One region of the Bradyrhizobium sp. CCBAU 11361 genome, then DNA from elsewhere that is predicted to be linked to it. Evidence: predicted binding sites of a transcription regulator. Region 1 holds the regulator's gene; each other region holds the start of a gene.
What was found. Region 1 encodes PhoB, which activates phosphate uptake and scavenging genes when phosphate is short. Its sites were predicted from a motif close to TGTCATNNANCTGTCAT; they were not measured.
Positions count from the first base shown of each region.

Region 2: XI08_RS43375 (YdcH family protein) is a predicted target of PhoB. The motif match lies at 4,943-4,959, and genes of this name have one in related genera.
Region 3: XI08_RS34580 (alkaline phosphatase D family protein) is a predicted target of PhoB. The motif match lies at 5,445-5,461, and genes of this name have one in related genera.

Region 1 is NZ_LBJZ01000200.1:218,909-226,813, forward strand. It holds gene XI08_RS44590 (aspartate aminotransferase family protein) at 1-641, opposite strand, end outside; gene XI08_RS44595 (GcrA family cell cycle regulator) at 1,097-1,606, shown strand; gene phoB (phosphate regulon transcriptional regulator PhoB) at 1,831-2,538, opposite strand; gene phoU (phosphate signaling complex protein PhoU) at 2,561-3,277, opposite strand; gene pstB (phosphate ABC transporter ATP-binding protein PstB) at 3,289-4,110, opposite strand; gene pstA (phosphate ABC transporter permease PstA) at 4,107-4,952, opposite strand; gene pstC (phosphate ABC transporter permease subunit PstC) at 4,957-5,946, opposite strand; gene pstS (phosphate ABC transporter substrate-binding protein PstS) at 6,088-7,101, opposite strand; gene XI08_RS44630 (ATP-binding protein) at 7,246-7,905, opposite strand, start outside.
Region 2 is NZ_LBJZ01000199.1:385,201-393,105, reverse strand. It holds gene XI08_RS43390 (glycerol-3-phosphate dehydrogenase) at 1-428, opposite strand, end outside; gene XI08_RS43385 (sensor domain-containing protein) at 570-3,257, opposite strand; gene XI08_RS43380 (NAD(P)/FAD-dependent oxidoreductase) at 3,461-4,564, shown strand; gene XI08_RS43375 (YdcH family protein) at 4,676-4,858, opposite strand; gene XI08_RS43370 (YdcH family protein) at 5,188-5,394, shown strand; gene XI08_RS43365 (hypothetical protein) at 5,534-5,746, shown strand; gene XI08_RS43360 (hypothetical protein) at 5,769-6,020, shown strand; gene XI08_RS43355 (GGDEF domain-containing protein) at 6,129-6,851, opposite strand; gene purE (5-(carboxyamino)imidazole ribonucleotide mutase) at 6,994-7,482, shown strand; gene XI08_RS43345 (5-(carboxyamino)imidazole ribonucleotide synthase) at 7,479-7,905, shown strand, end outside.
Region 3 is NZ_LBJZ01000194.1:74,820-82,724, reverse strand. It holds gene XI08_RS34610 (DUF3124 domain-containing protein) at 1-88, shown strand, start outside; gene XI08_RS34605 (aminotransferase-like domain-containing protein) at 178-1,410, shown strand; gene XI08_RS34600 (helix-turn-helix domain-containing protein) at 1,418-1,690, opposite strand; gene XI08_RS34595 (hypothetical protein) at 1,861-2,301, shown strand; gene XI08_RS34590 (hypothetical protein) at 2,397-2,615, shown strand; gene XI08_RS34585 (aldo/keto reductase) at 2,682-3,500, opposite strand; gene XI08_RS34580 (alkaline phosphatase D family protein) at 3,801-5,366, opposite strand; gene XI08_RS34575 (hypothetical protein) at 5,521-5,940, opposite strand; gene XI08_RS34570 (NAD(P)H-dependent flavin oxidoreductase) at 6,051-7,052, opposite strand; gene XI08_RS34565 (SDR family oxidoreductase) at 7,115-7,852, opposite strand.

The DNA.
Region 1 (7,905 bases):
AGCAAGCCCTTCTCATCGCAGAGTTGGCGCAATGCCTTGAGGAACGCAGGCGTTGCGGAACGTACGCCGCCCTCGCCCTGGATCGGCTCGATCAGGATGCCGGCGGTCTGCGGACCGATCGCTTTCTTGACGGCCTCGATGTCGCCATGCGGCACCTGATCGAAGCCATCCATCGGCGGACCAAAACCTTCGAGATATTTTGCGGATCCCGTTGCAGCCAGCGTCGCCAGCGTGCGGCCGTGGAAGGCGCCTTCGAAGGTGATGATGCGGTAGCGATCCGGATGCCCCTTGGAGAAGTGGTGATGGCGGACCAGCTTGATCACACCTTCCAGCGCCTCGGCGCCGGAATTGCAGAAGAACACGAAGTCCCCAAAGCTCTCATTGCACAGGCGCGTAGCGAGCTTCTCGCCATCCGGGCTCTGAAAAAGGTTCGACATGTGCCAGAGTTTCGTCGCCTGCTCCTGCAGCGCCTTGACCAGCGCAGGATGGGCGTGGCCGAGCGCGTTCACCGCGACGCCGGACGTAAAATCGAGATAGCGATCGCCATTGGTCGCAATCAGCCAGCAGCCTTCGCCGCGCTCGAAACCGAGGTCGGACCTGGCGAAAACGGGAAGCAAATGCGGCGCTGCGCTGCTAGTCATGACGGTCACTTGATGTTGCGGACGGTGTGAGCGTGCATTGCGCAACGCACCATTGACCGGCCCGGAAAACGAAACGTGCCGCCTTTTAAGGGCGGCACGTGACACTATCTTATGCTTGGTGAAACCGGTGTCAATGCCGCCCGAAAGCCTCGCGAAACGCTGAATCCGTAGTCTTGCGGTGCCAAATTTGCCGGATTTTGGCCACGGAACATGTGGAAGCGAGTCGGCTGACTCTTGCGCGTGAGTCACGCCATATTGTAGCGTTTGGCTTGTCAGATACGACATCTCGTGCAGCAGTTCTGATCCTCTAAGTCCTCATGTACCGGCGTAAACGTTCGGGCGCATCTGGTGTGCCCGGCGAGCCTTAAGGGATTCTGACGGCACGGGTTTTTCGAGGCTTAGGCATTCGCCGCGAGGCGCCAGGATGGCAGCCGCACGGCGAGGGAAAGGGTGCAATGACGGTTTTGACCTGGTCCGACGATCGCGTCGAGCAGTTGAAAAAGCTCTGGGAGGCCGGATTATCGGCCAGCCAGATCGCAGCCGAGCTCGGCAATGTGACCCGTAATGCCGTGATCGGCAAGGTGCACAGGCTCGGCCTGTCCGGCCGCGCCAAGAGCCCGTCATCGGCGGCTCCGCGGCCGCGCAAGGCGCGCCCCGCGCAGCACATGATGCGGGTGAGCCGCCCCATTGCGCGCGGCAACACCGCGCTGGCGCAGGCCTTCGAGGTCGAGGTGGAGGCCGAACCGGTCACCTACGACAACGTGGTGCCGATGAGCCAGCGGCTGTCGCTGCTGGAGCTGAACGAGGCGACCTGCCACTGGCCGGTCGGCGATCCCTCGAGCGCGGATTTCTTCTTCTGCGGCGGCAAGGCGCTGTCGGGCCTGCCCTACTGCGCCCAGCACTCGCGCGTGGCGTATCAGCCGGCCGCGGATCGCCGGCGCGCACCGGCCAAGCCCTCGCGGTGAGTTTAAGCCCGCGCTGCTAGTGTCGCGCGATGACGGCTCAAAATACTCCGTGCCGTCCCGGCGAAGGCCGGGACCCATACCGCGAGGTCTATCGACTCGTCCGCGGTGCCAATTCCGAACAACTCGTCTTCGCCAAACCACTTCCTGTGGTTATGGGTCCCGGCCTTCGCCGGGACGACCACTGAGTTTGCGGTCGCACTCAGCCCTAAAACATCCGCACAGGCTTACGTCTGCTCCGCCTTCGCAAAGCGATCATCCAGCGCGTAGCCGGCGCCGCGGACGGTGCGGATCGGGTCCTGCTCGCGGCCGAGATTGAGCAGCTTGCGCAGGCGGCCGATATGGACGTCGACGGTTCGCTCGTCGATGTAGATGTCGCGGCCCCAGACGCTGTCGAGCAGCTGCTCGCGCGAGAACACGCGGCCGGGATGCTCCAGGAAGAACTCCAGCAGGCGATATTCGGTCGGGCCGAGGTCGATCGGCCGGCCCGAGCGCGCCACGCGGCGCTTGTCGCGATCGAGCTCGATGTCGCCATAGGCGAGCACGGTGGCGAGCCGCTCGGGGCTGGCGCGCCGCAGCAGGCCCTTCACGCGCGCCAGCAGCTCCGGCACCGAGAACGGCTTGACGATGTAATCGTCCGCGCCGGTCGCAAGACCCCGCACCCGCTCGCTCTCCTCACCGCGCGCGGTGAGCATGATGATCGGCAGCTGCTTGGTCTCGGGCCGGGTCCGTAGCCGCCGGCACAGCTCGATGCCCGACAGTCCCGGCAGCATCCAGTCGAGCACGATCAGATCGGGGATATGTTCCTTGAGGCGGGTGTCGGCGTCGTCGCCGCGCATCACCGTCTCGACGTCATAGCCGTCGCCTTCGAGGTTGTAGCGGAGAAGCTCGGTGAGAGCTTCCTCGTCCTCAACCACCATAATGCGTGCGCCCATGGTGTCGTCGCTCCTTGCGTCTTCAGGTATTCGGGACCGTCGTGGCGAAGGTCGTCATGTCGCCCTTCGGCCGCTTGTCGGTGATCGCCTGGCCCTCGATCATGTAGAACACGGTCTCGGCGATGTTGGTGGCGTGGTCGCCGATCCGCTCGATGTTCTTGGCGCAGAACATCAGATGGATGCAGAACGAGATGTTGCGCGGATCCTCCATCATGTAGGTGAGGAGCTCGCGGAACAACGAGGTGCAGATGGCGTCGACTTCCTCGTCGCCCTTCCACACCGCCATCGCCGCCGGCAGATCGTGCGCGGCATAGGCGTCCAGCACCGACTTGACCTGCTGCTGCACGAGGTCGGTCATGTGCTCGAGGCCGCGGAACAGCTTGAGCGGATGGAAATCCGTCTCCAGCGCCGCGACGCGCTTGCCCATGTTCTTGGCGAGGTCGCCGATGCGCTCGAGATCGGTCGCAACGCGCATGGCGCCGACGATCTCGCGCAGATCGACCGCCATCGGCTGGCGGCGGGCGATGGTGAGCACGGCGCGCTCCTCGATGCGCTTCTGCAGCGCGTCGAGCTCGGTGTCGGTGGCGACCACGCGCTGGCCGAGCGCGACGTCACGGCGGATCAGCGCGTCGACGGAATCGACGATCATGCGCTCGGCAATCCCGCCCATCTCGGCGACGAGCCGGGTGAGCTCCTGGAGGTCGGTGTCGAAGGCCTTTGCGGTATGTTCAGAACCCATGTCCCGTCTCCTCAGCCGAACCGGCCGGTGATGTAATCCTGCGTGCGCCGGTCGCTCGGCGACGTGAAGATCTTGCTGGTGTCGTCGAACTCGATCAGCTCGCCGAGATACATGAAGGCGGTCTTGTCGGAGACGCGCGCCGCCTGCTGCATGTTGTGGGTGACGATCGCGATCGTGTAGTTCTCGGACAGTTCCTGGATCAGCTCCTCGACCTTGGCGGTCGAGATCGGGTCGAGCGCCGAGCAGGGCTCGTCGAACAGGATCACCTCGGGCCGCACCGCGACGGTGCGGGCGATGCAGAGGCGCTGCTGCTGGCCGCCGGAGAGCGACAGGCCGGAGGCGTTGAGCTTGTCCTTGACCTCGTTCCATAGCGCGCCGCCGCGCAGCGCCTTCTCGACGCGGTCGTCCATCTCGGACTTCGAGATCTTCTCGTAGAGGCGGATGCCGAAGGCGATGTTCTCGTAGATCGTCATCGGGAACGGCGTCGGCTTCTGGAACACCATGCCGACGCGGGCGCGCAGCAGATTGAGGTCGAGCTTGCCGTCGAGGATGTTGGTCTGGTCGAGCATGAGCTGGCCGGTGGCGCGCTGGCCCGGGTAGAGGTCGTACATCCGGTTGAAGATGCGCAGCAGGGTCGACTTGCCGCAGCCCGACGGGCCGATGAACGCCGTGACGCGGTTGGCGCCGAGCGTCAGGTTGATGTTCTTCAGCGCGTGGTGCTCGCCGTAATAGAAGTTGAGGTTGCGCACCGTCACCTTGGCCGGGGCCTCGGGCAACACCGGCGCCTGGGGCAAACCACCAGCCGCGCTCATCGATACGGAAAGCTCACTCATTTTGCGGTCCTCTCGGCGCCAAGGATGCGCGCGCCAATGTTCAGGGCAAGCACGGTAATCGTGATCAGCAGCGCGCCGCTCCAGGCCAGCTGCTTCCAATAGGCGTAGGGGCTCTGGACGAAGTTGTTGATGGTGACAGGCAGGTTCGCCATCGTCTTGTTCAGGCCGAGGCTGAAGAACTGGTTCGACAGCGCGGTGAAGAGCAGCGGCGCGGTCTCGCCGGCGACGCGGGCGGTTGCGAGCAGCACGCCGGTGATGAGGCCGGAGCGGGCGGCGCGGTAGGCGATCCGCTTGATCACCAGCGAGCGCGGCAGGCCGAGGGCGGACGCCGCCTCGCGCAGCGCGTTCGGCACCAGCAGCAGCATGTCCTCGGTCGTGCGCAGCACCACCGGGATGACGATGACGGCGAGCGCGAGGCTGCCTGCGATCGCCGAGAAGCCGCGCATCGGCACCACCACCGCGCCGTAGATGAACAGGCCGATGATGATCGAGGGCGCCGAGAGCAGGATGTCGTTGATGAAGCGGATCACCGAGGTCAGCTTGTCGTTGCGGCCGTACTCGGCGAGATAGGTGCCGGCGAACAGGCCGAGCGGCGCGCCGATGCCGACGCCGAGCACGGTCATGATAATCGAACCGACGATGGCGTTGCGCAGGCCGCCTTCAGTCGAGCCCGGAGGCGGCGTGTCCGCCACGAAAATCTCAAGGTTCAGACCGGCGATGCCGTTGTAAAGCAGTGTGATCAGGATCAGCGCAAGCCAGGTGACGCCGAAGGCGGCGGCGGCCATGCAGAGTCCGCGGATGACGAAGTCCTTGCGGCGGCGGCGTGAATAGATCGGGTTCATGGCGTCAGTTCCCCGCCTTCTTTTCCAGCCGCATCAGCATCAGCCGTGCCGCTGCGAGCACGAAGAAGGTCAGCACGAACAGCAGGAGGCCGAGCAGGATCAGGCCGGACTGATGCAAGCCGTCACTCTCGGCGAACTCGGATGCGATCGCCGCCGAGATCGTGGTGCCCGGGGCGAAGATCGAGGAGGAGATGCGGAACGAGTTGCCGATGATGAACGTCACCGCCATGGTCTCGCCGAGCGCGCGACCCAGCGCCAGCATGACGCCGCCAATGACGCCGACGCGGGTGTAGGGGATCACCACGCTGCGCACGACTTCCCAGGTGGTGCAGCCGACGCCGTAGGCGGCCTCCTTCAGCACCGGCGGCACCGTCTTGAACACGTCGACCGAGATCGAGGTGATGAAGGGCAGCACCATGATGGCGAGGATCAGCGCGGCGTTGAACAGGCTGAGATAGGACGGGGGCCCCGCGAAGATCGCGCCCAAGACGGGGACGCCGTCGAAGATCTTGATCATGAAGGGCTGGAAGGTGTTGGCCAGGAACGGGCCCAGCACGAAGAAGCCCCACATGCCGTAGATGATCGAGGGAATGCCGGCGAGCAGCTCGATCGCCATCCCGATTGGGCGGCGCAGCCATTGCGGACAGAGCTCGGTGAGGAAGATCGCAATGCCGAGGCCAACGGGAATGGCGATCAGCATCGCGATGAAGGAGGTGACGAGCGTACCGTACATCGGCCCGAGCGCGCCGAGCACGGGCGGATCCGCCGACGGCGCCCAGCGCTGCGTCCATAGGAACGACAGGCCATATTCCTTGATCGCCGGGAAAGCGCCGACGATCAGCGAAATGATGATGCCGCCGAGGATCAGCAGCACCGAGATCGCGGAGAGCCGCGTGATCCAGTAGAAGGTGACGTCGCCGAGCTTGAACGCGCTCAAGGCCTTGGCGCGATCATACGGTCCGGCGTCGTCGATTATATCGCTCTGAACGGCCATCTCTGCCACGCCGATCCCCTGTACCCGTTATATACGCTTGCTGTCGGTCTTGTTGTTGGTCTTGCGCTCCGGATGCGGCGCTGGGCCGATCCGGAGCGGAGGTCTTTTCAGATCCCGGCGCGCTGTCCGGGACTGGAGCGCTTAGCTCTTGATCTCGGCAGCCCAGGTCTTCTCGATCAGGGTCACGACACCCTCGGGCATCGGGATGTAGTCGAGCTCTTCAGCCGCCTTGCCGCCGTTCTTGAAGGCCCAGCGGAAGAACTTGATGGCTTCCTGCGAGGCCGCCTTGTCGGTGGCATCCTTGTGCATGAGGATGAAGGTCGCCGCCGTGATCGGCCAGGACTTCTCGCCGGGCTGGTCGGTCAGGATGACGTAGTAGCCGGGCGCCTTGGCCCAGTCGGCGTTCGAGGCGGCCGCCTGGAAGGCCTCGACGGTCGGCTGCACCGGCTTGCCGGCCTTGTTGACGAGACCGGCGTAGGTCAGCTTGTTCTGCTTGGCATAGGCGTACTCGACGTAGCCGATCGAGTTCTTGGTCTGGCCGATGTTGCCGGACACGCCCTCGTTGCCCTTGGCGCCGACGCCGACCGGCCACTCGACGGCCGTGCCCTCGCCGACCTTGCTCTTCCAGTCCGCGCTGGCCTTGGAGAGGTAGTTGGTGAAGTTGAAGGTGGTGCCCGAACCGTCCGAACGGCGGACCACGGTGATCGCCTCCGACGGCAGCTTCAGGTTCGGATTGAGCTTCTTGATCGCGGCATCGTCCCACTTGGTGATCTTGCCGAGATAGATGCTGGCGAGCGTCTCGCCGTCGAACACCATTTCGCCCGGCTTCACGCCCTCGATGTTGACGACCGGAACGATGGCGCCCATCACCATCGGCCACTGGACGAGGCCGTCCTTCTCGAGCTGCTCGGCCTTGAGCGGCGCGTCGCTGGCGCCGAAGGTCACGGTCTTGGCCTGGATCTGCTTGATGCCGCCGCCGGAACCGATCGACTGGTAGTTCAGACCGTTGCCGGTCTCCTTCTTGTAGGCGTCAGCCCACTTGGAATAGATCGGGAATGGGAACGTCGCACCGGCGCCGGTGATGTCGGCAGCAAAGGCTGCCGTCGTCGATGCGGCGACCAAGCCGGCAGCGACGATGGTTTTGAGGAAATTCATGCTGGTCTCCATACAGGGGAGCGAAGCGCCATCCGCGCCCGATCGCGCTCCCCGTGCCGCCCCTTTAGGAGCGGTCGGCTGTGCTTTTACGAAGGTTTAGTGACAGTCGGATGACATCTTCAAGCAATTGAAATCGCTTGAGTTTTAGGCTGTCGCCGGGGGCCTGACCTGGGGAAAGCAGGCGGTGAAAGTGGCGCCCTGTTTGGGCACGCTTTCGATCACAAGCCGGCCGCGATGCCGGTTAAGAATATGTTTCACCAGCGATAATCCGAGCCCGGTCCCGCCCTGCAGGCGGCTGTCGCCGACGTCGACCCGGTAGAACCGTTCGGTCAGCCGCGGCAGGTGCTCGGGCGCGATGCCGGGGCCGAAATCCCGGACCATGACCCGGATTTCCTGAGTTCCATCAGTGGCGGCGCCCGAGGTCAGTGACACGATGACGCGTCCGCCCGAGGCACCGTATTTGAGCGCGTTCTCGATCAGGTTCTCGAACAGGCGGAGCAGCTCCTCGCGGTCGCCCGCGATCATCACCGGCGGCTCCGGCAGATGGATCTCGACCTCGACCTGGCGCTCGCGCGCCAGCGGCTCGAGCCCGTCGGCGACCTGGCGGATGATCGGCAGAAGGTCGACCAGGGTGTCGGGCCGCACATGGGCCGACAGCTCGACCCGCGACAGCGAGAGTAGATCGTCGATCAGGCGCGCCATGCGGGTGGCCTGGTTGTGCATGATGCCGAGGAAGCGCTCGCGCGCCTTGGGGTCGTCCTTGGCCTGGCCCTGGAGCGTGTCGATGAAGCCGGACAGCGCGGC
Region 2 (7,905 bases), on a different contig from region 1:
TCGAAGGCTGTTCCGAACGGGCGCTTCAGCGCGTTGCCGACCGGATGATGCGTGATGTCGAGGGTCGCTGATGGCGGCAGGCCACCCCGGTTCGTGAGGCCGTCATAAACATACAGGCCGGCCCGCAGCAGCCAGGGCGGGCGCTCGTCGGAATGGGCGGGAATCACGAAGCGCATCGGCCGGACCAGATGCGGCGCGATCCGGAGCCAGGTGCGGCGCTCGGCCAGCGCCCGGCGCACCCGCCAGAACCCGCGGCGCTCCAGCACCGACAGATCGCCATGGATCAGCCGCGGTGTCGCCGACGAGGCGGCACCACCGAGATCGCCCTGTTCGAACAGAATGACCCGCAGGCCGCGGCCGGCCGCATCGCGCGCGAGGCTGACACCGTTCAGGCCGCCGCCGATGATCGCAAGGTCGTAATCCGCCATGAAGCCGTCGAGAAGGAGCGAAACGAAGCGCTCTCATCACTAGAGCCATTTCCGTTCCGATGGTATCGGAACGCGGCTCCGGATTCCTGTTTTGACGCGTTTTCTTGACGCGAACCGGTGTCCACTTCGCTCGAAAACGCCCTAGCCGGTCTTGAGCGCGAGCTCCACGGCTTCGGCGCGGCCGACGAGGCCGGCATACTTCCCGATCGGCAGCGGCTTGCCGAGCAGATAGCCCTGCACGCCATCACAGCCCTCCTTGGCGAGGAAGGCCAGCTGGTCGAGCGTCTCGACGCCCTCGGCGATGATGGACATTTCGAGGCCGTGGCCGAGATCGATCACGGCGCGCACGATCGCCGCCGATTGCGGGTTGCGGCCGAGATTGATGATGAAGGCGCGGTCGATCTTGATCTTGTCGAACGGGAACGCCTGGAGATAGCTCAGCGAGGAATAGCCGCTGCCGAAATCGTCCATGGAGATGCGCACGCCGAGCGCCTTCAGCCGGCGCAGCAGCGCCAGGCCCCGGTCGAAATCCTCGATCAGCACACCCTCGGTGATCTCCAGCTCGAGCCGGCCGGGTGCCAGCCCCGTCTCGATCAGGATCGAATGGACCAGCCCGACCACGTCGCCGTGCATGAACTGCGCCGGCGACAGATTAACCGCGACCTGGAGCGGCTTGGGCCAGGACGCCGCCTCGCGGCAGGCCTCGCGCAGGATCCACTCGCCCATCTCGACGATCAGGCCGCTTTCCTCGGCGATCGGGATGAATTCGGCCGGCGAGACCTGGCCGCGCACCGGATGCTGCCAGCGCGCCAGCGCCTCGAAGCCGATGATCTCGCTCTCGGCGACACTATGGCCGGCGGCGCCCTGCGGCTGGAAGGCGAGCGAGAGCTCACCGTTCTTGATCGCCATCGACAGGTCCTGATGCAGCACGCGGCGATCGCGGATCTGCTGGTCCATCTCCGGCTGGTAGAGGCTGATCGTACCGCGCGATTTCTGCTTGGCGCGGAACAGCGCCGCACCGGCATTGGCGAGCAGCGAGGCGCCGTCGGCGCCATTGTGCGGGAAGATCGACATGCCGGTGGTGACGCCGGCGCGGACCGGCCGGCCGTCGATCTGGAATTCCTGCGCGACGGCCTCGCCGAGCTGCTGCGCCAGCGCAAGACCCGCCTCCGGCTGCTTGCCGTCGATGATCAGGCCGAACTCGTCGCCGGACAGGCGTGCCACCACCCCGCCGCGCGCGGAATCCTGGAGCCGCTGGGCGACCTCGACCAGGAGCTTGTCGCCGAGTGCATGGCCGAAGACGTCGTTGACCTCCTTGAGGCCGTCGAGGTCGACGCAGAGGACGGCGAACTCCTCGCCGGTGCCTTCGCAGGCCTCGATCATCTGGGTCAGCGCCTGAAGGAAGGCGGCGCGGTTCGGCAAATCGGTCAGGCCGTCGTGATAGGCCATGTGCGCCATGCGCGACTCGGTCTGCCGGCGGTCGGTGACGTCTTCGTGGGTCTTGATCAGATATTGCGGCTCGCCGGCATCGCTGAGCACGGTGGCGCGGCGGGTCAGGAACAGCCGCAGGCCGTCCTTGGTGGAGATCGGATGCTCTTCGGTGATCATCCCGCGCTTCTTGATCGCGGCCTCGTCGCGCGCGATGATCAGCTTGGCTTCCTTGGGATTGAAGATGTCGGACGCGGTCAGGCCCGTCGCTTCCTCGCGCCTGCGGTTGAGGATCGACTCGGCGCTGCGGTTGGCGAGCAGATAGCGGCCGTCCTTGACCTGCTCCACGATCAGCGCCACCGGGATGTTGTCGACGACGAGTTCGAGGAATTTCTTGGTGCTCTCCAGCTCCTGCGACAGCGAGCGGCGGTCGGTGATGTCCTCGAACACGAGCATCAGGAATTCGGGCTTGTTGTTCTCGTTGCGGACCACGATCCGGATCGAGGCTACCATGCGCCGTTCACCGCCGCGGTCGACCTCGAACTCGTTGCGGAACTGACCGTCCGGCGAATTGAGCGCGGCCTGGTCGGTCGCCTCGATTCTGTCCGCCGAGACGGGGGCAAACAGCTCGCGCGCGTTCTTGCCGACGACCTGGTCCCGCGAGAAACCCCAGAACCGCTCATAGGCGCTGTTGGCGAAGATGTAGCAGCCGTCCTCGATGTTCTTCGCGGCGACGCAGGCCGGCACGTTGTCCAGCACCGTTTCAAGAAACTGCTTGGTCGAGGCGAGTTGCCGCGACAGCCTGCGCTCCTCGCTGACGTCAAGATGCGTCGCCACCGAGCCGCCGTTCGGCAGCACGAAATATTTCACCAGGATGGCCCGGCCATCAGGCAGTTCGGCGATCAGACCGTTGGCGCTTGCCGCCTTCTCGTAGAACTCCTTGTCGGAGACGCCACCGAGGACCCCGCGCTTGCGTCGCAGCTCGAGGAGGTCGTGGCCGTTCATGTTGGCCCACAGATCCGACCGTGACAGGCCATAGATCTCGAGATAGCGGTCGTTGCAGAAGATGACGCGCCGCTGCGCATCGGTCATCACCACGCCCTGGTTGAGATTGTTCATGGCGGAGGAGACGAAGGCGTTGCGCCGCAGCTGCAACCGCCTGGTCCGGCGCAGCGCGGAGTGGATCCACAACGCGATTGCCACCAGGAACGCGCAGACGACGATGCCCCCGATCAGGGCTTCCCAGATCAGATTGGGATCGAGGTTGTCGAGCGAGCTCGGCGGAGCGAAGCTGTCCGACAGCGCAAAGGCACGCGCAGGCGCGACCGTGCCGATCAGGCACACGACGGCCTGCACAGCAATCGGCATCGTGCTGTCCGCGTGCCAGTTCTTCTCAGCCATCAGCCACCCGCGATTTCAACGTCGGATTGTCTGGCTTCACGGGTTTGGATCGGGTAAACGCCTGTACGCGCAACAGAAAAAATCTGACGTGAAATACGGCAATTGCCCTGACATGATAAATGCTTCCTTAACGGAAAATGCCCCCGCGCCGTCGTTCTCAGGCTTGATGCCACCGGCGCTTCCAGCGGACCTCCTGCACAACCATGGATAGGGTCGACTGCATCGTCATCGGAGCCGGCGTGGTCGGGCTCGCGGTAGCTCGAAAGCTGGCCCAGGCCGGGCGCGAGGTCATCGTGCTCGAGGAAGCCGAGGCCATCGGCACCATCACCTCCTCGCGCAACAGCGAGGTGATCCATGCCGGCATCTACTACCGCGCCGGGAGCTGGATGGCACGCATGTGCGTCAGCGGCAAGCACGCGCTCTACCGCTACTGCGGCGAGCGTGGCATCCCGCACAAGAATTGCGGCAAGCTGATCGTCGCGACCAATGCGAAGGAAACCGAGAAGCTGCAATCGATCAAGGCGCACGCCGAAGCCAATGGCGTGCTCGACATGCAGTTGCTCACCGGTGAGGCCGCATGCGCGCTGGAGCCGGCGCTCGCCTGCGACGCCGCGCTGCTCTCGCCCTCGACCGGCATCATCGACAGCCACGCCTACATGCTCTCGCTGCGCGGTGAGGCCGAGGAAGCCGGCGCGGCCTTCGCGTTTCACACCCCGCTGATCCGCGCCAAGGCGGCCGCCGGCCTGATCGAGGTCGAGGCCGGCGGCGAGGCACCGATGGCGCTGCAATGCGGCCTGCTCGTCAACGCTGCGGGCCTCGCGGCGACAACGGTCGCACGCAACATCGACGGCATGCCGCTGGACCGGATTCCGCCGGCCTATCTCGCCAAGGGAAATTACTTCAGCTGCAATGCCAAGGCGCCGTTCTCGCACCTGATCTATCCGGTGCCCGAGCCCGGCGGCCTCGGTGTGCATCTGACGCTGGACATGGCTGGGCAGGCGCGCTTCGGCCCCGACGTCGAGTGGATCGAGACGATCAACTACGAGGTCGATCCGTCACGGGCCGAGCGCTTCTATCCGGCAATCCGGCGATACTGGCCGACGCTGCCTGACGGCGCGTTGATGCCGAGCTATTCGGGCATCCGCCCGAAGATCGTGCCACCGGCAGTCGCCACGCAGGATTTCCTGATGCAGGGCCCGCGCGATCACGGCGTCGCAGGCCTGATCAACCTGTTCGGTATTGAATCGCCGGGACTGACGTCCTCGCTCGCGATCGCGGATCACGTCGCCGAGCTCGCAGGAATCTAGGGCGCCGCGCAATTGTCTTCGCGGTTTTGCACCTTCCAACAGGGATGAGCGCAACGGCTCTCACCCCTGCCTGAAAGGGTAAGATCAAACTTTACACTGTTACGGGGTTTACTAGTGAAGCGTGTCGCTAGTTTGCTTCAGACGTTCGATCTGGTCCTTGACCATCAACTTCCGGCGCTTCAACTCAACAATTTGCAGGTCGTCTGTTGAAAGGTGCACGAGAGCTTCGTGCAATTCGTTTTCGAGAGTTTTGTGCTTCCGTTCCAATTCAACCAGATGTGCCTGAATTGTCATTCGAAACCTCCTCGGTAGGGGTGACCTTGGATTCGATCCGGACGAGCAAGTGTACATCACCGATTCGTTCTGTCGACGAATATCCGTCGTCGCAATGTCATTTTTGAAAATTCATATGTAACGAAGCGTGAGTAAGGAACCACGCTGGGAAAAATCCATGATATCAATGTGCTTGCGCAGCGCCGCAGCGAACCGTTGAAAATATCTTGCGAGAGATCGGTGAGCGACGGCCCGAGATCGCTTGCGGTCACGGCGCGCAAGGACGATAATTTCCACAGGGCATCCACAGCCTTAAATCTCACGCCATCGGTTTTTCGGCCACCGCAGACATGACCCATGAAGACGAGCGCGAGCTCGAAGCCGAGCTCGCCCGGTTGCAGCAGGAACACCGAGATCTCGATGCCGCGATCGATGCGCTGCATCAATCGCCTGCCCCCGACCTATTGCGGTTACAGCGGCTGAAGAAGCGCAAGCTGTTGTTGCGCGACCGCATCGCCTTCATCGAAGACCAGATCACGCCCGACATCATCGCCTGATCCCCAGCGGGCTTTTCGCGGCAGGGCGCCGCAGGTGAATCCGCTTGACTCCAAAAGAACAAAATAGGAACATTCCGACATCCAACGCCCCCAGGAAACGCCCAGAGAAGCGCCCAAGGAACCAGCAAGGACAACGCAGATGTCGGCAACCGCCCTTTTGGACAACAGCCATTATGAACAGGCCTGCGATCAGGCGATCGCGATGTGCGACGGCAATCTGCGCAGCACCATCAAGGCGCTGATCATGGCCAACGAATATCTGGAGGCGGAGCTCGAGGAATTGCAGGCGGCGATTTCAGCCGGCTGCATTCCGGAGACCTCTCGCAGCAAGGCGCGGAGCAGCGCCGCCTAATGTTGATGACCGGAGCAACGCCATGTCGGACGTCACCTACTACGTTGCAATGCCCTTCCTGATCGATGACGACGGATCACCGGTCGCGGGCGCCGCGGAGGAATGTCAGTCCTCGACGGCCGCGCTGCGGCGCGCCGAGATTCTGGCGCGCGGCGCCGGCCACATCGGCGCGATCGCGTTTTGCCGCAGCGGTGATCCCATGACCGGCGAATTCGGTGACGCTACGCTGCTGCGCAAGTTCGGCAACGTGCCGGAAGATCTGGCCACGTTGTAGGGCATTTATTGTTTGAGCATGATCTCCGCGCAAACGCGTTTCGCGTTTGTCGCGAGGAAAACCGCTGCACACTTTGCGCTAACGCGGCCCTTCCGGTCCGGATCATGCTCAGTTGCTGACGAGCCTGATCCGCGGCTCGTGCCGCCGGCACGCCTTGCGCACATACATTGCGGCGTCCGCCTCCTCCAGGGCGCGGCCCGCGTCGGATTGCGCCCCCAGCAATGCGACGCCGGCAGAGGCGCCCGCGGTCACATGCTGGCCGCGGAAGACGAAGGATAATTCGTCGATCGTCTGCTCGAAGACCGCGGCCTTCGCCTTGGCATCGGTCTCGTTGAGATTCCATAGCAGCAGCGCGAACTCGTCGCCGCCGAGCCGGCCGACCACGTCGGAGGCACGGACCTGCCGCGTCAGCGCGCCGACGATCGCCTTGAGCACCTCGTCGCCGGCGGCGTGGCCGAAGGAATCGTTGATCGGCTTCAGCCGATCGACATCGAGGACGATCAGCGCGCCGCTGGCGTGATATCGCTTCATGTAGGCAATGGCGCGCGTGAGCTCGCGCTCGAAGCCGCGCCGGTTCGGAATCTCGAGCAGGAAATCGGTGTCGGCGGCCGCCTCGAGTTCGGCAACGCGCTGCAAGGCCTGCTTGAGCTTGGACCGCAGGCCGCGGATGACCTTGGCACCGTCGTTGCCCCCATCATCGGCCGACGCTCCGCGCCGCGGCGCCTTGACCCCACGCCTGACTGAACGCTTGGGGGCGGCTTTGGATCGGCTGGCACTGGTCTTCCGGCCCTTTTTGGCCTTCGCAGCGCTTGCCCTTTTTGGTTTCTTCATGGGCATCCTGCTCAATGAAGGCTTGCGGGGATTCACCAAGACAGGATAGTGCATTCCCTTCTCCTTGCCACCGCCTTGCGAGCCGCCGGCCGGAACCGTTAATCTGGCCTATGTTTCTGTTTTCCCGAGCACAATTAACGTCATGACCGCGCCGATCGCCATCATCATGGGAAGCCAGTCGGACTGGGACACGATGCGGCATGCCGCCGACACGCTTGAAGCGCTCGGCGTTGCCGCCGAGACCCGCATCGTTTCGGCCCACCGCACCCCCGACCGGCTGGTCGCTTTCGCCAAGGGCGCCAAGGCGGCGGGTTACAAGATCATCATCGCCGGCGCGGGCGGCGCTGCACATTTACCGGGCATGGCGGCGGCGCTGACGGAACTCCCCGTCTTCGGCGTTCCCGTCGAATCGAAGACGCTCAAGGGCGTCGATTCGCTCTATTCGATCGTGCAGATGCCCGCGGGCATCCCGGTCGGCACCCTTGCCATCGGCAAGGCTGGCGCGATCAACGCGGCGCTGCTGGCTGCCGCCGTGCTGGCATTGTCCGACCCGGCCTTGTCCGACCGCCTCGCCGCATGGCGCAAGGCGCAGACCGAGGCGGTTGCCGAGCGCCCGGAGGACAAGGCGTGACTGACGCAAAGCAGGTGAAGCTGAAGCCCGGCGACACCATCGGAATCCTCGGCGGCGGACAATTGGGGCGGATGCTGGCGATGGCCGCGGCGCGGCTCGGCCTGCGCTGCCAGGTGTTCTCGCCCGATCCTGACTCGCCGGCCTTCGACGTCGTGCTGAACGCGACCTGCGCCGAATATGCCGACGTCGAGGCGCTCGAGCTGTTCGCCAACGACGTCGACGTCATCACCTACGAATTCGAGAACGTGCCGGCCGCGGCCGCGATGGTGCTGGATGCGCGCCGCCCCGTGCTGCCCAACCGCAAGATCCTGGAGACGACCCAGGACCGGCTCGCGGAGAAGGATTTCGTGACGCGGCTCGGCATCGGCACCGCAGCCTATGCCGACGTGACCTCCGTCTCCTCGTTGCGCGAGGCGATTGTGA
Region 3 (7,905 bases), on a different contig from region 1:
CGAGGCCTTGATGGTTGGCGGCGTCGCCAATGCGCATTACGCTTTCATCAGCCAGGGACGTCCGACCCGGACGGCCACAAAGAAGTAGAGGGCCGTCCGACCCGGACGGCCAGCAAGACGTAAAGCAGGCCGGTGCAAAGCCGGCCGCTCAACAAGAACAAAACGAGGAACGCTCCCATGACGTCCAGCTTCGATTTCGCGCCCCTGTTTCCCGCAGGGTTGCCGGCCCCTTCCGCGCGCTGGACGGGCCTTGCCAAATACAGCTTCGTCGGCGGCAACAATGATTCCGAGCAGGTGCCGCTGGACGAGCTGATCGAGGCGGCCAACCTCGCCCTGCAACGCGAGGGCCGATCGCTCGCCACTTACGGTCTGGCGCACGGGCCGCAAGGCTACCTGCCCTTGCGCGAATTCCTGGTGACAAAACTGAAGCGCGATGCCGGCATCAACTGCACGGTCGACGATCTTCTGATCGTCTCCGGCTCGCTCCAGGCGCTCGACCTCGTCAACAATACGCTGCTCGCCCGAGGCGATACCGTGATCTTCGAGCAGGACAGCTATCAGGGCTCGCTGAACCGCCTGGCACGGCTCGGCGTCAACGTCGTCGGCATTCCGCTCGATGCGGACGGCATGCGCATGGACGTGCTGGCCACGACGCTGGCCGACCTGAAGAGTCGCGGCATCCGCCCAAAATACATCTACACCATCCCCACGGTGCAGAACCCAACCGGCAGCATCATGCCGGAGAGCCGCCGCGCCGAGCTGGTGCGGCTCGCGGCCGAGTATGGCGTGCCGATCTTCGAGGACGATTGCTATGCCGATCTCGTCTGGTCGGGACAGCGGCCGCCGGCGATCCACGCGATGAGCCCGAACGGCGGCGTGATCCATATCGGCTCGTTCTCGAAATCGATCGCGCCGGCGCTGCGCGTCGGCTTCATCGTCGCGCCCTGGGATGTGATGTCGCGGATGCTGTCGCTGAAGACGGATGCCGGCTCCGGCGCGCTGGAGCAGATGGTGCTGGCGGCCTATTGCAAGCCGCATTTCGCAAGCCACGTGCCGGCCCTGACGAAGGTGCTGCGCACCAAGCTCGATACGCTGATGGAAGCGCTCAATGAGCAGTTCGGAACGGCCGCGGAGTTCGAAGAGCCCAAGGGCGGCATCTTCCTGTGGGTGAAGCTGCCAGACCAGGTCGATACGCTAAAGCTGTATCAGGCCGCGCTTGCTGCCGGCGTGTCGATCAATCCGGGCCCGGAATGGTCGACCAACAAGGGCCATTCCAGCTCTCGCCTCAGGCTGTGCTTTGCCAGCCCCTCGCATCAGCAGATCCGCGAGGGCGTCGCTGTGCTGGCCGAGGTCTGCCGCAGGGAGTTCGGCGTGCCCGCCCGCAGCGCCAATGTGGAGAAGCGGGCTTAACGCCTCATCAAGCCGCCTGGGGCTGGCTGCCGTGGATCGCGGAGGCCAGCCGCAGCAACAGGACGATCGAGACGTTGCCCTTGCCGGCCTCGATCTGGGCGATGTAGCGCTCGGAAATCCCGGAGCGGCGGGCCAGCTCCCGGCGCGACAGGTCGCAGCGCATGCGCGAGGACCTCAAGCGGTCGCCCAGCTCGGCCAGAAACGCGGTCTCCGAATAAGGCGGCACGGCACAGCTGCCCGGCAGCACTTCGCCCGCAAAATCCATGACTTGATTCAGCATTGGTCTATCCACGTTCGCCTTCGGGAAGCACCATCCTAGCCTGGAAGCGGCCGGCCTCATTGACGCGGATCAAATTCGCGCGCGATCGGCGGCTGCCGTGGACGACCGCGGGCGGGATGCTACACTTTGGAATTCTTCGAGGTGGGGCTTTTCGGGACATGACGCGTTGTATGAGCCGCTGGACCACGGCCGCGGTGGTGTGGGTCGCGTTCACGTCCACGGCCGGTGCCGAGACGCTTGCGGCGACGGTCGAACAATGGGGCCTGCTCGGCTCATGGGCGGTCGATTGCGCGGCCCGGCCCGACCGCGACAGGGGTGCGCTCCTGACTTACGAAATCCGGAACGACGGCCGGGTGATGTACAGCCGCAATTTCGGCGAGGCCAAGGACGAGAACGAGGTCGTGTCCGCCACGGTCAACGCCGAGGGCCTGCTCAATGTGATGGTGTACTTTCCATCGCTGCATCAGACCCGCGAATTCGGGCTGCTGCTGGCGCAGGATGGCAGCCTGCGCGCGATCTACAATCGCAGCGAGCGCGGCGCGTACACGATCAGGGACGGCAGATACGTCGCCACGGGCGCGCCGACACCTGCGCAGCAACGCTGCGATTGAGCATCTGAACATCCGTTCAGAATTCTCTGCCCGTTCCTCCGGAACGTTCGCACGCACGCGCCGTTCTCATCTGCATTGGATTGGAGGAGGACATCATGAAGAAGCTTGGTTATGTGGTTGCAGCTCTCGGTGCGCTCGTCATCGCGGCGCCGACGCTGGCGAGCGCGGAGACGGTGGTGATCAGGCGCGATCATCACGGCCCTTACGGCGCGCGCGCCGAATTCCGCGAGCATCGCGATCATGGCTGGCATCGCGGCTGGCACCATCGCGATCGTGTCGTCGTGGTCAAGCGCAGCCATCACCACTGGGACTAACGCGCAACGCAACATGGAAATGGCCCCTTGCGGGGCCATTTCTTTGTGTGCGCGACATGCGCTTGGTCAGTCCCATGCCGGTGCAAAGCCGGGATTGACGCAGCGCCTGTCCTTCGGCAGCGCCGCGATCTTCTTGCGGTCGGCATCGTCGAGCGTGATCTTCAGCGCATCGAGATTGGCCTGCTGACTCTCGCGGCGCGAGGCCTTCGGGATCGCCGCGACGCCGCCCTGGTCGAGCAGCCATTTCAACGCAACCTGCGCAGCGGTCGCGTTGTGCTTGGTGCCGATCTCCGCCAGCACCGGATCGGAGGCAACGCGCCCCTGCGCCAGCGGGCAATAGGCGACCAGCGGGATCGACCTGGCATTGAGATAAGCCAGCACCTTCGATTGATCGAGCATCGCGTGATATTCGATCTGGTTGCAGGCGATCGGCGCCCTGATGTCCTCGACCGCGATCTTGAGCAGCGCCGTGGTGAAATTGGCGACGCCAATCGCCCGCGTGCGCCCCTCCTCCTTCAGCTTCATCAAGGTCTCGAACACTGCGCCCCAGTTCGCGGACTTGGACGGCCAGTGCACGAGATAGAGATCGACATGGTCGAGCCGGAGCTTCTCCAGGCTGGCGTCGAAGGCCCGCCGGATCGCATCCGGCGCCAAATTCTCATGCCAGACCTTCGTCGTGACGTGCAACTCGCCGCGCGGCAGCCGGGCCGCGGCGAGTGCGGCGCCGATCGGTTCTTCGTTGGCGTACATCTCGGCCGTGTCGATGTGGCGATAGCCGACCGACAGCGCGCTCTCGACCGCCGCGCGGCAGGCATCGCCCTGCATGCGGAAGGTGCCGAGGCCGAGCTTGGGCATGCTGATGCCCTGTGTCTTCAGATGATCCATGGGTCAACTCCTGACGTATTTCAGCCGCCGAACACACGGTGGGGCCGCGAGGGCAGACTCTTCGGTGATGGAAAAGAGGTGGCGGGAGTGGACAGTATAGCGCGGGGGAAGCGGGGCGGCCAATCAAGATCGGGTTAGCGTCGGCGCACTGAGTGCCTCCCCAACGTCATGGCCGGTCTTGTCCCGGCCATCCACGACTTGCCCCGGGCACGCAGAACGTGGATGCCCGGGACATCTAGCGCGAAGACGCGCTTCGCGCTCCTGCCCGGGCATGACGACTGGGGCGAACAGCTGGCTCTCTCACGAATGCTGCGCGACCACGGTCGGGCGGGCCTGCGACTGCGGCACGATGTCGACCGACCAGAGGTCGCGGTTGTCCACGTCCTTCAGCGTCACGGTCATCACGCCGGTCGCGCCATCGATGTCGACGCGGCCGAAGAACTGCAGTCCGAAGCACGGCGCCAAATTCTCGCCCTGCGCCTCGCTGCAGCCGTTCTGGTACATCGCGACCGGACCAAACGTGTCGTCGAGCTCGCCCGGACCCCAGGTGCCGGCATGCAGCGGGCCGGAGACGAACTCCCAGAACGGCTCGAAATCCTGGAATTGCGCCCTGTTCGGATCGTAGTAATGCGCGGCGGTGTAGTGCATGTCGGCGGTGAGCCAGACGACGTTGCCCACGCCGGCGCGCCTGATGGAGCTGAGCAGATCGGCGATCTCGTGCTCGCGTCTATCGGGCGGCCCATTACCGAGCGCGACCGCATCGAGGCTGATCAGGCCGATCGGCAGGTCGGCCGCGATCACCTTCCAGGTCGCGCGCGAGGCAGCGAGCTCCCGCTTCAGCCAGGCCAGCTGCTCGGCGCCGAGGATCCAGCCGCGATGGTCGTTGCCCTTGTTCCAGGTGTCATCGCGAAAACTGCGCATGTCGATCATGAAGACGTCAAGCAGCGGTCCATAAGCGATCTTGCGATAGACCCGCCCCTGCCGTGCGCCGGCGTCGCGGATCGGCATGAAGTCGAAGAAGGCGCGGCGGGCGCGCGCGACCAGGCGCGGCGTGCCGTCGTCCTCATAACCAGCCTCGTCATAGCTGCCGGACGGCGACCAGTCGTTGCTGACCTCGTGGTCGTCCCACTGAGCGAACATCGGCACATTCGCGTGGAAATCGCGAAAATGCTCGTCGAGATGATTGTATTTGTAGTTGCCGCGAAATTGCGCCAGCGTGTGCGCGACCTCGGATTTTTCTTCCGTGACGATGTTGCGCCAGGTCTCGCCGTTCGGCAGCTTCTGTTCGGATGGTACAGTGCAGTCGGCGTAGATATGGTCACCGGAGTGAATGAAGAAGTCAGGGCGGTTGTCGAGCATGGTGCGATAGCTGCGATAGCCGCCGCGCGAGAGGTCGATGCCCCAGCCCTGCCCCGCGGTATCGCCGGACCACAGGAACGAGATCGATTGGCCTGCGGCCGGCGCAGTGCGGAAATGGCCGACGCGGCTCTCGCCGGCGATGCCGGTTGCGATATCGTCGAAGCGGACGCGATAGAAGATGTCCTGCCCGGGCGGCAGATCGCTCAGCAGCAGCTTCGAGGTGAAGTCGGCGTCGGGCAGCGCGTCGCTCGAGGCCGCCGCAATGATGGTCTTGAAACTCTCGACGGTGGAGCATTCCACCTGCATGCGCGCGGCCCGGTCGGCGCGCGCCCAGATCACGGCGGAGCCGTCCGCGACGTCGCCGGACTGGATGCCGCCGGCGATCCGCGGGCGGTCGGCGGCACGGCTGATGGATGGCTTTGCGAGCGCGGCCAAGGCGAGGCCGGAGGTGGAGCGGACCAGGAATTGCCGCCGGGTCCATGCGCGCGGGGCGCGGAGCGTTGCCATTCAGGAGACCTTCGTCGAATCGCGACGGAAGGTGCCTGCGCTCCTTGACTCCTACCCTTACGGTTTCTTGACTCCGCGCCGACGGTTTTACGACGTGGGGATGACGGCCGATGGTCTACTCCCTCTCCCCGTTCTTACGGGGAGACGCGAAGACTCAACGCTGCCAGTTGCAGATGCCACCGGAGCGGCACGGCCAGGTCTGGATGCGGGTATCCCTCGCCTGCGCATCCAGCGGATTGCCGTGGCGATGCGCGAGCTTGGTCCGGGCCGCACCACGCGGCTGCGCGGGCTTGACGTGCGCGACCTTCGGCTCCGACACATGCACGCGTTCGGCGGCAACCTTCTTCGGCACGTCCACGGGCTCGGCGCGGGCCTGCGCCTCGCTGCCGCCGCGGGCCTCGAGTGCGACCGGTGCGAACCGCGTCTCCGGCCCGAGCCGCTTCGGCGACAACACCGCCTTGGACAGATCGAGACCGAGATATTCATCAGGCTTGTAGTCATCGGCGCGCGCGACGCCGCCCCATGCCAGCACGAGGGCAACGGCGACAGCAAAATGAGCGCTCTTCAGGACCACGGACGCCTCCTGAAATTGATTTATCAAAGGGGTAATTTACCCCTATTTAGGAAGCGTCGCGCGCAATTCCAGCGTTCAAGTGCCGCTGTGGTTAAGAAGTTTGGCGGTGTTCAGGCGACCTTTCGTGTCGCACCCGTCCCGTCCAGGAACCCCATCAGGCGGCTGCGGATGATCTGTTCCGCCTCATTCATAATGCGATCGACGAGTTCCTTGCAGGAGGGGATATCGCGGATGAGGCCCGCGACCATGCCGCAGCTCCAGGCGCCCGCGTCCATCTGGCCGTCCAGCATGATCTTGGGATATACGCCCGCGACCTGGTCGTGGATATCGTCGATGGTCAGCTTGGCGCCCTTCTCGCGCTCGATGTCGAGCAGACGATCGACATTGGCGTTCTTCAGGACGCGTTCGGTATTGCGCAAGCTCCGCATGATCAGACGGGTGTCGAGCTCGGTCGCGGCGACCAGCGCATTCTTCACGTTCTGATGCACAGGTGCTTCCTTGGTCGCGATGAAGCGCGTGCCCATGTTCATGCCGGCCGCGCCCAGCGACAGCGCCGCGACGAGGCTGCGCCCGTCGGCCATGCCGCCGGAGGCGACGAACGGGATCTTCAATTCCTCCGCCGCCCGCGGCAGCAGGATCATGTTCGGAATGTCGTCCTCACCGGGATGGCCGCCGCACTCAAAGCCGTCGACGCTGACGGCATCGCAGCCGATCCGCTCGGCCTTCAGGGAATGGCGGACCGAGGTGCATTTGTGGATCACCTTGATGCCGGCCGCCTTCAGCGCCGGCATATACTGTTCCGGGCTACGGCCTGCAGTCTCCACTGACTTGACGCCACCTTCGACAATGGCCGCGATGTATTCGGGATAAGGCGGTGCCGAGAAGGCCGGCAGGAAGGTGAGGTTCACGCCGAACGGCTTGTCGGTCATGTCGCGGCAGCGCGCGATCTCTTTTGCCAGCAGCTCCGGCGTCCTCTGCGTGAGACCCGTGATGATGCCGAGCCCGCCGGCATTGGAGACGGCCGCGGCCAGCTCGGCAAAGCCGACGAAATGCATGCCGCCCTGGATGATGGGGTGCTCGATGCCGAACAGTTCGGTGATCGCGGTCTTCACGCAGGCTTCCTCCCGGATTTCGGTTTGTATGGGAACAGTCTAGCCGCAGGCTCGTGCCGCGGTCACCATTTCTCTCCGAAGGGCCGGATCTCCATTTCGAAGGTCCAGGCGCTCTTCGGCTGCTGATAGAGCTGCCAATAGGAATCGGCCACCGCCGACGGCGGCATCAGCAGGTCGGGATTATCCAGCGCGTTCGGGCCGAGCGCCTCGAGACGGCGCTGCCGCACCCATTCGGTATCAACGCCGGAATCGATGATGAGATGGGCGACGTGGATGTTCTTCGGCCCAAGCTCGCGCGCCATCGCCTGCGCCACCGCGCGCAGGCCGAATTTGGCGCTGGCGAACGCGGCATAGCCGCTGCCGCCACGCAAGGAGGCCGTGGCGCCGGTGAAGAAGATATTGCCGCCGCCGCGCGGAAGCATCAGCCGCGCCGCTTCCCGGCCTGCGAGGAAGCCGGAATAGCAGGCCATCTCCCAGACTTTGCGGAACACGCGCTCGGTGGTGTCGAGGATCGGAAAATTGACGTTGGCGCCGATATTGAAGATGCAGACTTCCAGCGGCGCATGCCTGTCGGCATCGTCGAGGAAGGAGATGACCTCTTCCTCTTTCCGCGCATCGAGCGAGCGCGCGTGGATTTCGCCGCCGGCGGCCTCGATGTCCTTCACCAGCGGCGCCAGCTTGTCGCCGTTGCGGCGTCCGGCGAAGACCGAAAAACCCTCGGCTGCGAATTTCTTGGCAATCTCGGAGCCGATGAAATCGCCGGCCCCGATCACGGCAGCTGTCGCGTTTCGCTTGGGCAAGGTCGCCTCCTCAGGTGCGCATGTGTTTGAAGCGAAGGCTATAGTTCTAAAAT